DNA from 2 places in the Saccharopolyspora terrae genome. Region 2 is predicted to be linked to the other one. Evidence: riboswitches for the same ligand, from Rfam matches in the RefSeq annotation. Region 2 holds a riboswitch; the other holds the start of a gene.

Region 1 (7,235 bases), on a different contig from region 2:
CCGCCTCCTCGCGGGAGTAGGCGTGGTCCCACTCCTTGGCGAGGCTGGCCGCCGTGTGCGGGGCACCGACCAGCGGGTTGTCGTCGGCGGGCCACTGACCTGCGACGACCTTGTCGATCTCGGCGCGGATGGCGATCATCGCCTCGCAGAAGCGGTCCAGCTCGGCGAGGTTCTCGCTCTCGGTCGGTTCGACCATCAGCGTGCCCGCGACCGGGAACGACATCGTCGGGGCGTGGATGCCGTAGTCGGCGAGCCGCTTGGAGACGTCGTCGACGGTGATGCCGCTGGTCTTGCTGATCTGCCGCAGGTCGAGGATGCACTCGTGGGCGACGAGGCCGCCCGCACCCGTGTAGAGCACCGGGAAGTACTCGCCCAGCCGCCGCGCCACGTAGTTCGCGGCGGCCACGGCGGTCAGGGTCGCGCGGCGCAGGCCGTCGGCGCCCATCATCCGCACGTAGGCCCAGGAGATCGGCAGGATCGAGGCGCTGCCCCACGGGGCGGCGCTGATCGGGCCGACACCGGTCGCAGGGCCGGCGGCGGGCTGCAGCGGGTGGTTGGGCAGGAACGGCGAGAGGTGCTCGCGGACGCCGATCGGGCCCACGCCCGGACCGCCACCGCCGTGCGGGATGCAGAAGGTCTTGTGCAGATTCAGGTGCGAGACGTCGGAGCCGAACTTGCCCATCCGGGCCAGCCCGATCAGCGCGTTGAGGTTCGCGCCGTCGACGTAGACCTGACCGCCCGCGTCGTGCACCAGCCCGCAGACCTCCCGCACGGTGTCCTCGTAGACGCCGTGGGTGGACGGGTAGGTGATCATGATCGCGGCGAGGTCCTGAGCGTGCTTGCCGACGAGCTCGCGCAGGTGGTCCATCTCGATGTTGCCCTGCTCGTCGCAGCGGACCACGACCACGCGCATCCCGGCCATCACGGCGCTGGCGGCGTTGGTGCCGTGCGCGCTCGCCGGGATCAGGCACACCTCGCGCTCGGCCTCACCACGGCTGTGGTGGTAGGCGCGGATGGCCAGCAGGCCCGCGAACTCGCCCTGGCTGCCCGCGTTGGGCTGCAGGCTGACCGCGTCGTAGCCGGTGACCTCCGCGAGCCACTCCTGCAGGTCGGAGACGACCTTGAGCAGGCCTTCGGCGTCCTGCGCGGGCGCGAAGGGGTGCAGCGAGGAGAACTCGGGCCAGGTGATCGGCTCCATCTCCGCGGTCGCGTTGAGCTTCATCGTGCACGAGCCCAGCGGGATCATGCTGCGGTCCAGCGCGATGTCCTTGTCCGACAGCTGCCGCACGTAGCGCAGCAGCGAGGTCTCGGAGCGGTGCGTGTGGAACACCGGGTGCGTCAGGTACTCCGACGTGCGGGCCAGCGCGCCCGGCAGCGCGTCGTCGGTCTCGACGTCGAGCTGCTCGACGTCACCGGCGGTCACGCCGAAGGCCTCCCACACCACGGCCAGGTGGGCGCGGGTGGTGGTCTCGTCGCAGCTGATGCCCACGTGGTCGGAGTCCACGCGGCGCAGGTTCACCCCGCCACGGCGCGCGGCGGCCAGCACCTCGTCGGCCTTGCCGGGGACCTTGGCGACCACGGTGTCGAAGAACTCGCCGTGCACGACCTCGACGCCGCCGCGGCGCAGCTGCTCGGCGAGCACGCTGGCCATCCGGTGCGCGCGGGTCGCGATCGCCTTGAGCCCGTCCGGGCCGTGGTAGACCGCGTACATCGAGGCGACCACGGCCAGCAGCACCTGCGCGGTGCAGATGTTGCTGGTGGCCTTCTCACGGCGGATGTGCTGCTCGCGGGTCTGCAGCGCGAGCCGGTAGGCCTGGTTGCCCTCGACGTCGACGCTCACGCCCACCAGACGGCCCGGCAGCTGCCGCTCCAGGCCCTTGGCGACGGCCATGAACCCGGCGTGCGGACCGCCGAAGCCCATCGGCACGCCGAAGCGCTGGGTGTTGCCCACGACGACGTCGGCACCGATCTCGCCGGGCGCGCGCAGCAGCGTCAGCGCCAGCAGGTCGGTGGCCACGACGACCTTCGCGCCGCGCTCGTGGATCGCGGCGATCAGCGCCTCCTGGTCGCGCACCGCGCCGGAGGCACCCGGGTAGGACAGCAGCGCCCCGAAGAACTCGCCCTCGGGCAGCTCACCCGAGGTCAGGTCGGCCACCACGACCTCGATGCCCAGCGGCTCGGCGCGGGTCTCGATGACCGCGATGGTCTGCGGCAGCGTGTCGGCGTCGACCAGGAAGCGCGACGACTTGGACTTGCCCGCGCGGCGCACCAGGGTCATGCCCTCGGCCGCGGCGGTGGCCTCGTCGAGCATCGAGGCGTTGGAGACCGGAACCCCGGCCAGGTCGGCGACCACGGTCTGGAAGTTCAGCAGCGCCTCCAGCCGGCCCTGCGAGATCTCCGGCTGGTAGGGCGTGTAGGCCGTGTACCAGGCGGGGCTCTCCAGCACGTTGCGGAGGATCACCGGCGGGGTGACCGTGCCGTAGTAGCCCAGGCCGATCATCTCGGTGTGCGGGGTGCAGCGACCGGCGAGGTCGCGCAGCTCCGCCAGCGCCTCGGTCTCGGTGGCCGGTTCCGGCAGCGACAGCTGCAGGTCTCCCTCGCGGATGGTGTCCGGCACGGCCTTCTGGCCCAGTTCTTCCAGGGAGCCGACGCCGATGACGTCGAGCATGCGGGCCAGTTCGGCGGGCATCGGCCCGACGTGGCGGTCAGCGAACGGCCTGCCGTGCTCCAGCGCGGCCAGAGGGATGCGGTCGTGCGTCGCGTCGGTCATCGCCAAAACCTCACTCATCGCGGCGAACAAAGGGCGGCAGCAGATGCTGCTCTCCCCCTCTGTCCCCGTTCGCGGAGCGAACGCCTGAGAGCTTCACCCGGCGGACCGGGCTTGCACCGTCGGCGGGGCCCACTCACTAGGTGTGCCCGCTTTCCAGAGGTATCTCGCCCGTGCGGTCCAGGTGGCCTGAGAGGTTGTCGGGGAGAGTTGCTCCTTCGGCGCCTGCCCTGGCAGGACCAGGACCGGACTCTCCCGCACGGGGTCGGCGATGGCGCTCAGACTACCCGATCAACGCGGTTTATCAGACCATCAATGTCGGCTACCGCACACATGGACGATGCCGGTCGTTCAGCCGGTCTCCGCCTGGCGGTCGCGTCGGCGGGCCGCGAGCTCGTCGTTGATCGCCGACTCGATGTTCTCGCCACCGTCGGCCCGCTCGGCCGGGAACTCGTGGATGGTCCCGCTGATCTCGCGCATCGCACCGCTGACCGCGATGCCGAACACTCCCTGTCCGCCCTGCAGCAGATCGACCACCTCCTCCGCGGAGGTGCACTCGTAGACCGTGGTGCCGTCGCTGAACAGCGTCAGCTTCGCCAGGTCCTGAACGCCGCGCTTGCGCAGGTGCTCCACCGCGACCCGGATGTTGTGCAGCGACACCCCGGTGTCCAGCAGGCGCTTGACGACCTTGAGCACCAGGATGTCCTTGAACGAGTACAACCGCTGCGAGCCCGACCCGGCTGCGCCGCGGATGGACGGCCCGACCAGCTTGGTGCGAGCCCAGTAGTCGAGCTGCCGGTAGGTGATGCCCGCGATCTGGCAGGCCGCCGGCCCGCGGTAACCGACCAGCTCGTCCGGGGCAGAGGCGTCGGGGAACAGCTCACCCTGCTCCGCAGCATCCGAGGTCGCTGCTTCCTCCACCACGCCTGCCTCCCCTCGTCCGGCCCGAAGCCGACGACGACGATCACCAGCGCCCGGACCGTTTCGATCCAGGGCCGCGAAGCCGTACACCGGCTGAATCACACCGGGGCAATTCGCGTAAGTCCGAAGGTATGCCCACTCAGCAGGCGGGTCAACGCGACGCGCGGGCCGCGGGCGCTCTCGTTCGCCGGAGCAAGAACCCGGCCCCCGGGCTGCTGGTGCAACCCGGGGGCCGGTGTGGTCTGTTCGGACTAGTTCCCGAAGCGCCGGTCCTCAGGTGTCGGCACCGCGGAAGTCCTCCGGGGAGACGGAGTCGAGGAACTCGCGGAACTTCTCCACCTCGTCCTCCTGCTCGTCCGGAATGATCAACCCGGCCTCGTCGAGCACCGACTCGTCGGCGTGGATCGGAACTCCGATGCGCAGCGCCAGCGCCACCGAGTCGCTCGGCCGCGCGGACACCCGCACATCACCGTCGAACACCAGCTCGGCGAAGAAGGTGCCCTCCTGCAGGTCGGTGATCCGCACCTGCTCCAGGTCGCGTCCCAGGGCTCCGATGACGTCCTTGAGCAGGTCGTGCGTGAGCGGCCGCTGGGGCCGCACGCCCTGCTGCTCCAGGGCGATGGCCGTCGCTTCGACCGACCCGATCCAGATCGGCAGGTAGCGCTCGCCCTGAGCCTCGCGCAACAGCAGGATCGGCTGGTTGGCTGGTAGTTCAACTCGCACGCCGACGACGCGCATCTCGCTGCTCATCGTCACATCGCCTCCTCCAGCGCGCCGAAGCGTGACATCCCCGTCGAGGGTCCCGCACCGACGCCTCCGACGCTACCCGCGATACGGCGGACACGCCCTTCCATCGGCGGTCCCGGCGGACCACCACCGTCGCGGTCGTTGTTGTCGGGGCCCACGGCCCGGACCGCTGGCGAGCTCGTCGTTGAGCAATACCCAGCACGATACACCGCGCAGGGCCCGGTCGAAGCCGCCGGAAATGCCCTGCTGCGCTGTGAAAACCGCTCGTGGCGCCGGGAAATTCCCGGCGAAGGGGACGACATCCGCGCGCGTGCGGCGCAGCTGCCTCATGCGTCAGCGGGGCGACGCCTCGTGTGGCGTCGCCCCGCTGACGGGTTGAAAAGCCCTGTTCGACGGCCTCAGCGGCCGCCCTGGCCCCCATCGATCGGCCCGGTCAGGAACACCAGGCGGAACTTACCGATCTGGACCTCGTCGCCGTTGGCGAGCACCGAGGTGTCCACCGGCTCCCGGTTCACGTAGGTGCCGTTGAGGCTGCCCACGTCGACCACCACGAAGTCGTTGCCCTCGCGGCGGAACTCGGCGTGCCGCCGGGAAACCGTCACGTCATCGAGGAAGATGTCGCTGTCCGGGTGCCGGCCGGCGCTGGTGGTCTCCCGGTCCAGCAGGAACCGCGAACCCGCGTTGGGGCCGCGCTTGACCACCAGCAGGGCGGAACCCGCCGGCAGCGCATCGACCCCGGATGCGGGGGCAGGTTCCGGGGCCGCGCTCTCGGTGCTTTCCGGCTCCGAGAGGAAGGGCCTGAAGACCGAGGTGGTCTCCGGTGACTGCTCCGGCGGAACGTCGCCGAAGCCGCTGTTTTGGCTCACCTGAGCTCTCCTCTACGCGGATAGATCGTGCCAAGTATGCGCCCAACGTACCGTGCCTGGACAGCCTCGGAACGAGCGACTCCCGTCATCGTCCCACGGATGCCTCACGGCAGGACGATCATGCCTGGTCGATCAGCTTCTGGTAACCCTCGCCGTCGAGCAGACCGGACAGCTGCTCCGGGTCGGCGAGCCGGATCTCCACCATCCAGCCCTCGCCCGCGGCGTCCGAGTTGACCAGCTCCGGCTGGTCCTCCAGCGCGGAGTTGCCGGCGGTGATCTCACCGGTCACCGGGGCGTAGATGTCGGAGACGCTCTTGGTCGACTCAACCTCGCCCATCGAGTCCCCGGCGGCGACCTGCTGCCCCACCTCGGGGAGCTGGACGAACACCACGTCGCCGAGCTGCTGCTGGGCGTAGTCGGTGATGCCGATGCGCACGGTGTCCTCGCTGACGCGCTGGACCCATTCGTGCTCTTCGGTGTACTTGATCTCCGGGGCCGCCACGGTGGTCCCGCCTTTCATCCGCTGTTGCAACGTGCCGAGTGATCGGCGCGGCGAGCGTATTCACCGGCCACCGAGGGCCGCAAGACGAACCGCAGCCGCCGATCAGGCGCGAGCTCTGGCTCCGCGCACGGCGGCGAGGACCTGCCCGAAGTAGAGGATGCCCGCCCACAGGTACAGCGCCCCGCCCCAGGCCGTGAAGGCGTAGGCGATGGGCCGGACCACGTCGGACCCGGTGAAGTCGTCCTGCACCAGCAGCAACAGCGGGAACGCGTACATCAAGCAGAACGTGGCGGCCTTGCCGAGGTAGTGCACCTCGGGCGGCTCGTAGCCGTGCCAGCGCAGCACCGGCAGGCACAGCGTGAGCACGACGTCGCGGCCGACGAGGGCGACGGCCACCCACCACGGGATGACGTCGCGCAGCACGAAGGCGATCAGGGTCGCGACGATGTAGAGGCGGTCGGCCGCGGGGTCGAGAAGCTCGCCGATGCGGCTGTACTGGTTGAGCCAGCGGGCGAGCTTGCCGTCGAGCCAGTCGGTGGCTCCGCTGATCACCAGGACCAGCAGCGCGAGCAGGTCGGCCTGCGGGCCGAGCAGCAGCCAGAGGAAGACCGGCACGCCGGCCAGGCGGATCACGCTGAGCAGGTTGGGCAGCGTCCACCAGGGATCCGCCCACACGTCTCGCGCGACCTCGCGGATCCTGTCCAGACCGGGGTCGCCCGGCCCCGAGTGGTCCTGCCCCGCTTCGGCACGAGGCCCGCTCGTGGTGTTTTCCGTGGTGCGCTCGGCGTCCTGCACCACGAGCCTCCCCTGAATGGTTGTGCGCACCGCCCCGCAACGGGTGCACACCTGTGCATCCTTACCCGATCAGGGTCTCATATGGCCAGCGCAACCCACTTGGCGGCCAGCCTGAGGCGGGACAGCCTGCGGCGAGGGAAGAACCACTGCGGATTCAGCCGCGAGTGCGGCTCCAGCCCCGGCGGCGCAACTCGGCATCGGTGAGGAACCGGGCTCTGCCGCGATCGTCCACGCCCGCCCAGCGGGCGCCCGCGGTTCCCTCTCGGACGTAGGAGTGGCCGCCGCTCCAGACCACGCTGCACGGCGCGGTCGGTAGGTCGTTCGGCTCGTCGACGGTCGCTGTGGCCCTGGGAGGCTCTGCCGGTTCCATCGTGCTCATAAGTTCGTAGCACCTCCGATTCATTTGTCGGCGCGGGACACCTCGGTGTTAGCCCGGCCATCGGCTCGTGGCCGATTGTGGGGCCTGCGAGTCGCACTGTCGCGCCGGAAACGCACCCCCAGCGCCCAGCGGTGCGGCGGTGTCGCCGAATCGCATCAGGTGTGAGCGCGACCGAATTCCGTTCCCCCGTTCGTCCGAACGCCGATGTTTCGCTCGTGACGAACGCGTTTCGGCCGAACGGCCGCGCGGGCCCCTGGC
Region 2 (7,235 bases):
ACGGGTACCTCACGATCACCGGGCACAAGCCGGAGCTGTTCGGCGGCGACATGCACTTGGCCTTGTGACCGCGAGAGCGTGGGAACCTTCCTGCCATCGGTGAACCCGGCCGTCGCAGGGGTTCACCGGCCCGCGGTCACTTCTCGTCGCGGCGGGACCAGCGGGTCGGTTCACCGGTGAGGGCCAGGCAGGCGATGGTGATCGCCGCGCCGAAGACCAGGTACGCCGAGATGGGCCAGGACTGCCCGCCGGAACCGGTCAGCAGCGCGGTGGCCACCACGGGCGACAAGCCGCCGCCGAGAACCGATCCGCTCTGGTAGCCCAGCGACACACCGGTGTAGCGAACCCTGGTGGGGAACAGTTCCGCGCAGAAGGCCGCCATCGGCCCGAACACCGCAGCCGCGCCGCCGTAACCCACGATCATCGCGAGCACGATCAGCGCCGGGCTGCCGGTGTCGATGAGCCAGAACAGCGGGAAGGCGAACACCGCGAGGAAGGTTCCCCCGCCGAGCATCACCTGCGTGCGGCCGAGCCGGTCCGACAGGTGCGAGAACAGCAGGATTCCGGCGATCTGGGCGGCCGAACCGGCGAGGCTGCCCAGCAGCATCACGCCCCTGGTGACTCCGACCTCCTCGGTGCCGTAGGTCAGCAGGAACGTGGTCATGATGAAGATGAACGCGTTGAACCCGAGGTTGACGCCGGCGGCGAGCAGGATCTGCCGCCAGGCGGTGGCGAAAGCTTCGGCGACGGGCAGTCGCGCGCGCTCGCCGCGCTGCCGGATGGCTGCGAACTCGGGGCTTTCGGCCAGGCGCAACCGGACGTAGAGGCCGACGCCGACCAGCACCAGGCTCAGCAGGAACGGCACCCTCCACCCCCACTCCAGGAACTGCTCGCCGGAGATCGCGGTGGTGGCGGCGAATGCGCCGGTGGCGAGGAACATGCCGGTCGGGGAGCCGATGAAGGTCCAGCCGCCGTACCACCCGTGCCGGTTGGCGGGTGCGTGTTCGACGGCCATCAGCACGGCGCCGCCCTGCTCGCCGCCGAGGAAGAACCCCTGGACGAGTCGCAGCGCCACCAACATCGCCGGAGCCCACACGCCGACCTGCTGGTAGGTGGGCAGCAGGCCGATCGCGGCCGTGCACACGCCGGTGACGCTGAGCGTGATGACCAGCATGAGCTTGCGGCCGACGAGATCGCCGAAGTGACCGATCACCGCCGCCCCGAGCGGGCGGGCCAGGAATCCCGCGCCGAACGTCGCGAACGCCAGCAGCGCCCCCACCCACGGATCACCGGAGGGGAAGAACAGCTTGTTGAACACCAGACCGGCGGCGGTGCCGTAGATCAGGAAGTCGTAGAGCTCGATGGTGTTGCCGACCGCACTGGCGAAGGCCGCCTTGCGCACCGTGGACTTGTCGGGGTGCGCGACTCCGACGGCCATCCGACCTCCAGTTTTCGCTCGTGGGCGTCGACCGCCCGAGTGGTCGAGGGGAACCTCGATGCATTCGGGCGGGACGCGCGGCGCTGAGGTCCACGCCAACGATCTCCGGTCGTCGGGGAAACGTCCAGCCCTTTTCCCACGCACTGGATCGGCCGGGACGTGATGTGTGCCCCATCATTTCCGCAGGGCACTGGCTCTGGTTGCGCCGTTCGGACGAGATAACGTGAGGTCATGGCGACCGATGGCGAAGGTGAGAGCGCGCGCTGGCCGCGACGGCTCTACGAGGAGGGCGACGAGCCCGACCCCCGGTTCACGCTCGCCAACGAGCGGACGTTCCTGGCGTGGATCCGCACCGCGTTGGCGCTGATGGCCGGTGGTGTCGGCGTTGAGGCCCTCAACGCCGTTGCCGCTGAGCCCAGCGACATCCGCACGGTGCTGGCGGTCGCGTTGCTGCTGGCCGGGGTTCTGTGCAGCGGTACGGCTTTCACCAGGTGGGTGGCCACCGAACGGGCTCTGCGCCGGGGCAAGCCGCTTCCGGCTCCGCGGCTGGCTCCTGTGCTGGGCTACGGGTTGGGCGTGATCGGTGTGGCGGCCTGCGTGCTGCTGTTCGTGACCGGGTTCTGAGGTGGGCGAGCACCAGCCCTGGGATCCGGGTTTGCAGATCGAGCGCACGACCCTCGCCTGGTTGCGCACGGCGTTGGCGTTCATCGTGAGCCTGCTGGTGCTGCTCAAGCTGATCTCGCACCACAGCGCGATGGCCGCGGTCGTCTGCGCGCTGGCGACGTTGCCGACCAGCGGGGTGGTGGCGTGGCTGGTGTGGCGGCGCCACCAGCGCAGCGATCGGCGCCTGCGCGCGGAAGCACCGCTGCCGGGCGGGGCTTTGCCCGCCGCGACAGCGGTGCTGGCGATGCTCGCCGGGGCGACCGGCGCGGTGTACGTCCTGTTCGCTTAGGCGACGCGGACTTCGAGGGCGATGTTGCCGCGCACCGCGTTGGAGTACGGGCACACCGCGTCCGCGGCTTCGGCGAGCTGCTGAGCCTGTTCTTCGGGCACGCCGGGCAGTTCGACGAGGAGGGCGACGTTGAGGGCGAAGCCTCCGTCTCCGTTCGGGCCGATCCCGACCTCGGCGGTGACCGACGAGCCTTCGATCTCGACCTTCTGCTTGCGGGCGACGAGCTGGAGGGCGCTGTGGAAGCAGGCGGAGTAGCCGGCCGCGAACAGCTGCTCGGGGTTGGTGGCGCCGCCGGGGCCGCCCATCTCCTTGGGGATGGCCAGTTCGAGGTCGACCAAGCCGTCCGAGGTGCGGGTGCGTCCGCTGCGGCCTTCGCCGGTCGCGGTGGCCTCCGCCGTGTAGAGAACTGTCATCGCTTCGTCTCCCGATTCTCGGTGACCCGGCGTGCCGCGTCGTTCAACGTGGTCGTCAGGTTTTCCAATGTGGACCGCAGCTGCTCGACCTCGCCGAGGTCCATCCCGGTGGCGGAGACCATCCGCTGCGGGATGTCGCGCGCCTGCTGCCACAACGCGCGTCCTTCGTCGGTGACCTCGACGCGAACGGACCGCTCGTCGGCCTCGCTGCGCGAGCGGACGAGCAGCCCGCGGGTCTGGAGTCGTTTCAGCAGCGGCGACAACGTTCCCGAATCGAGCCGGAGGAGGCCTCCCAGCTCCTTGACCGTCAGCGACTCGCGCTCCCACAGCACCAGCATCACGAGGTACTGCGGGTAGGTCAGACCGACCTCGTCGAGGAACGGCCGGTAGAGGTTGGTGAAGGCCCGCGACGCGCTGTGCAGCGCGAAGCAGAGCAGCCGATCCAGCGTCGATCCCGATTCCGTCGTCACGAGAAGAATAGTAGCGCACAATTCAGTTGTGCACAACTCAATGGCGCGCAAGCGTCCCGTGGTCGATCACAGGGGGTTTCGGATTCCGCAGGTCAGCGCAGCGAGGCGGCCCGAGGCGATGACAGGAAGGTTCCCATCCTCACCTCGGGCCGCCGCTCAGCACTCGATGACGTTGACGGCCAAGCCGCCGCGCGCGGTCTCCTTGTACTTGTCCTTCATGTCGCGCCCGGTCTCCCGCATCGTCTTCATGACCTTGTCGAGGGACACGAAGTGCGTGCCGTCGCCGCGCAACGCCATCCGGGCAGCGGTGATCGCCTTGACCGAGGCCACCGCGTTGCGCTCGATGCACGGGATCTGCACCAGCCCGCCGATCGGATCGCAGGTGAGCCCCAGGTTGTGCTCCATCGCGATCTCCGCGGCGTTCTCCACCTGGCTCGGCGTGCCGCCGAGCACTTCGGCCAACCCGGCCGCGGCCATCGAGCACGCCGAACCGACTTCGCCCTGGCAGCCGACCTCCGCGCCGGAGATGGACGCGTTCTCCTTGAACAGCACGCCGATCGCCCCGGCCGTGAGCAGGAAGCGCACCACGCCGTCCTCGTCGGCACCAGGCACGAACCGCGCGTAGTAGTGCAGCACCGCGGGCACGATGCCCGCCGCGCCGTTGGTCGGCGCGGTCACCACGCGCCCGCCCGCGGCGTTCTCCTCGTTGACCGCCAGCGCGAACAGGGTGACCCACTCCAGCGGATCGTCCCGATCGGTCAGCTTCGCGGCCAACTCGGCCGCGCGCCTGCGCACCTTCAAGCCGCCGGGCAGCTCACCGGTGTTGCGGCAACCATTGTCGACGCATTCCCGCATCACCCGCCAGATGTCCAGCAGCCCCGCCCGCACCGCGGGTTCCTCCCGCCACGACAGCTCGTTGGCGAGCATCACCCCGCTGATCGGCAGATCCGACTCGGCGCTGCGGATCAGCAGGTCGGCGCCCGTGCTGAAGGGCATGGGAACCGCCGTGTCATCCGCCTTGATCCGGTCGGCACTGGCCGCGTCCTCGTCCACGACGAAGCCGCCGCCCACCGAGTAGTAGACCGCCGACTCCAGCTCGCTCCCGTCGTTGCCGATGGCGGTGAAGCGCATGCCGTTGGGGTGTTCCGGCAGCGATTTGCGCCGGTGCAGCACCAGATCTCGCGCGCTGGTGAAGGACAGCACGTGATCACCGCCGAGCCGCAGCAACCCGCTCCTGTCGATTTCGTCGACGCGCTGCGCGCCAGCCACCGGATCCACCGACTCCGGGCGATGCCCTTCCAACCCGAGAAGGACCGCGTTCGGGCTGCCGTGACCGCGACCGGTCGCGCCAAGGGAACCGAACAACTCCGCTTTGACCCTGTTGACCCTGGAGATGGTCCCGTTCGACCGCAGCTTCGCGGTGAACCGCTGCGCTGCGCGCATCGGCCCCACGGTGTGCGAACTGGACGGGCCGATCCCCACCGAGAACAGGTCGAAGACACTGATCGTCATTGATCGCCTCGCCTCGTTCCGGGCTCCGCGGCTACTCGTTGATCAATTCCGAGTACTGCTGGGCCGTGAGGGTCGCACCCGTCTCGGTCACGCGCACCTCGATCAGCCAGCCCTCGCCGTAGGGGTCGGCGTTGACCACGGCCGGGTCGTCCACAACGGACTCGTTGATGGCCACGACCTCGCCGGTGACGGGCGCGAACAGGTCGCTGACGGACTTGGTGGACTCCAGCTCGCCACACGCCTGGCCGGACTCGATCTGGTCGCCGACCTCGGGGAGCTGGACGAAGACGATGTCACCCAGGGCGCCCGCGGCGTGCTCGGTGATGCCGATCCGCGCGATCTCGCCGCGGTCCTCGATCCACTCGTGCTCTTCGGTGTAGGACAGGTTCGTGGGCAGCGACATGAGGGAGGCTCCATAGCTGTTTCGAAGGGACGTGCGTCCCCGGTTTCGGCTGGGCCTCCCCCTCTGTTGCGGAACCTGAGAGCTTCGCCGCGCGAGCGGCTTGCACCGTGGGTGGCCCGTCGGTGACGACGGACGCTTTCCAGAGTTGCCTCGCCCGAGCGGTCATGGGTGCCTGAGAGTTTGCTGGGGAGTGTTGCTCCTTCGGCGCCCTGCACTGCTGGCAGGGTCTCTCCCGCACGGGGTCGATGGCCGGTATGCGATTGTCGGCTTGCTCAGCAACGATAAACGGGCCAGCGAGACTGTCAATGGACATGTGATCTCCGCCGGCACGTCCTTGGTCGAGGAGGACCCTTCGATGCTCGACATCCGGGCGCTGGTCGAGCGAGTGGGCCCGGCCCTGCTGCGCACAGTGTTCAGCCCGGAACCCAACACCGTCGCCGGCGACGTGGTGATCGCCGAACCGGATCAGCCCACGACGGCGACCGGAGGCGACCTGGTGCTGGGGGTGGGGATCGGCGACGTCGAGCAGGCGGTGCGGCTGGTGCGCGACTGCGGCGAGCAAGGCGCGGCCGCGGTGCTGCTCAAGCCACCGGTGTCCGCTGAGGCCGCTGTCGTGGAAGCCGCGCGGGGCGCGGATGTGGCGCTGGTGGAGGTGCGTCCGGGCACCGCGTGGGCGCAGCTGGTGTGGCTGATCCGCGCGGCCCTGGCGGGCGGGATCAGGCAGGCGGAGGAGAGCGGCATCGGTGTCGCGGACCTGTTCCGGCTCGCCGACGCGGTCGCCGACGTCGTGGACGCGCCGGTGACCATCGAAGACGCCCATTCGCAGGTGCTGGCGTATTCGGCCCGGCAGGACCTGACCGATCCGGCGCGGGTCTCCACGATCATGGGCCGCAAGCAACCGGACGACGTGCTCGCGAAGTTCCGCGCCCGAGGCACGTTCCGGCAGCTCACCAAGGGCAGTTCGGCGATCTTCGTGCCCGCTCAGCAGGACGGGACGCTGCCGCGCCTGGTGATGCCGATCAGGATGGGCGGCGAGCTGCTCGGCTCGATGTGGGCGGTGGTGCCCGGCCCCGTCTCGGAGGAGCGCGCGACCGCCTTCGCCGACACGGCACCGCTGGTGGCGCTGCAGTTGTTGCGCTGGCGCGCGGTCGCCGACGTGCAGCGGCGGAGGACGGCCGAGCAGGTGCGGCTGCTGCTCGACGGCAGCGACGGCTGGCGGGCGGCGGCCAGCGAGCTGGCGGTGCCCAACGAGGAGCACCGCGTCATCGCGATCGAGATGCCCGCCTCCGACGAACCGGCCGAAGGGCAGCGGCTGGCGATGTGGGAGTGGATCACGCGGGGCATCGGACGACGACCGCTGGTCACCGAGATCGGCACCGTGCTCTACGCGCTGGTGCCTGACAAGGCTCGCGGGGGCGGCTGGCCGGAGCTGCGCCAGGCGCTGCTGTCGCACGACCTGTCCCCTCGCCCGCTCGTCGCGGTGGGAACGTCCGTGGCGGTCACCGACATCCCGAGCTCCCGAGCCCAGGCCGATGAGCTGATCGGGATGCTGCGCACGGGGCTGGTGCGGCAGCCCGTCGCGGTTTACGAGGACCTGTGGCACCTGCTGGTCCTCAGCCGGATGGCGGGCGCCGCCACCGACGCCGGTGTTGCCGCGCTGGGTCCTTTGGCGGTGCTGCGCGAGCACGATCGCGGGCAGGGCACCGACTACCAGGCCACCCTGCACGCCTGGCTGCGGCACCCGGGCGATCCCCGGCAGGCGGGCCGTGAGCTCCGGGTGCACCCCAACACCTTCCGGTACCGGATGAAGCGGATCGGCCAGCTGGTGGAGGTCGACCTCGACGACCCGGACGTCCGGTCCGCCCTCCTGGTGCAGCTGCTGGCCGAGCGCTGGGCCCAGCACGGCTGAGCCCGGGCGCGCGCGGGGGATCGCGAGCACGGGAACCGTTCTGTCGCTTCTGCCCTGCCCGCGAGCACCGACGTTGTGCTGGTGGCACAAACACCCCCGCCCAATCTCATGCCGTGGAAATGATGCGCTGTGGGTCAC

The links. Region 2 has a riboswitch for glycine ahead of gcvH (glycine cleavage system protein GcvH). Riboswitches for the same ligand answer to the same signal wherever they lie in the genome.
Region 1: it holds a riboswitch for glycine, as region 2 does, so the genes downstream of both, gcvP (aminomethyl-transferring glycine dehydrogenase) here and gcvH (glycine cleavage system protein GcvH) in region 2, are expected to answer to the same signal.

What each region holds. Positions count from the first base shown of each region.
Region 1 covers NZ_SMKS01000011.1:53,829-61,063, reverse strand. Annotated here, with positions in the region: gene gcvP (aminomethyl-transferring glycine dehydrogenase) at 1-2,770, opposite strand, end outside; glycine riboswitch at 2,934-3,035, opposite strand; gene E1181_RS09770 (MerR family transcriptional regulator) at 3,119-3,691, opposite strand; gene E1181_RS09765 (bifunctional nuclease family protein) at 3,962-4,438, opposite strand; gene garA (glycogen accumulation regulator GarA) at 4,834-5,301, opposite strand; gene gcvH (glycine cleavage system protein GcvH) at 5,420-5,821, opposite strand; gene E1181_RS09750 (CDP-alcohol phosphatidyltransferase family protein) at 5,906-6,601, opposite strand; gene E1181_RS09745 (hypothetical protein) at 6,753-6,977, opposite strand.
Region 2 covers NZ_SMKS01000003.1:121,336-128,570, forward strand. Annotated here, with positions in the region: gene E1181_RS03510 (AMP-binding protein) at 1-68, shown strand, start outside; gene E1181_RS03515 (MFS transporter) at 137-1,438, opposite strand; gene E1181_RS03520 (YidH family protein) at 1,670-2,062, shown strand; gene E1181_RS03525 (YidH family protein) at 2,064-2,390, shown strand; gene E1181_RS03530 (organic hydroperoxide resistance protein) at 2,387-2,803, opposite strand; gene E1181_RS03535 (MarR family winged helix-turn-helix transcriptional regulator) at 2,800-3,273, opposite strand; gene E1181_RS03540 (L-serine ammonia-lyase) at 3,430-4,785, opposite strand; gene gcvH (glycine cleavage system protein GcvH) at 4,817-5,188, opposite strand; glycine riboswitch at 5,242-5,337, opposite strand; glycine riboswitch at 5,338-5,433, opposite strand; gene E1181_RS03550 (PucR family transcriptional regulator) at 5,544-7,097, shown strand.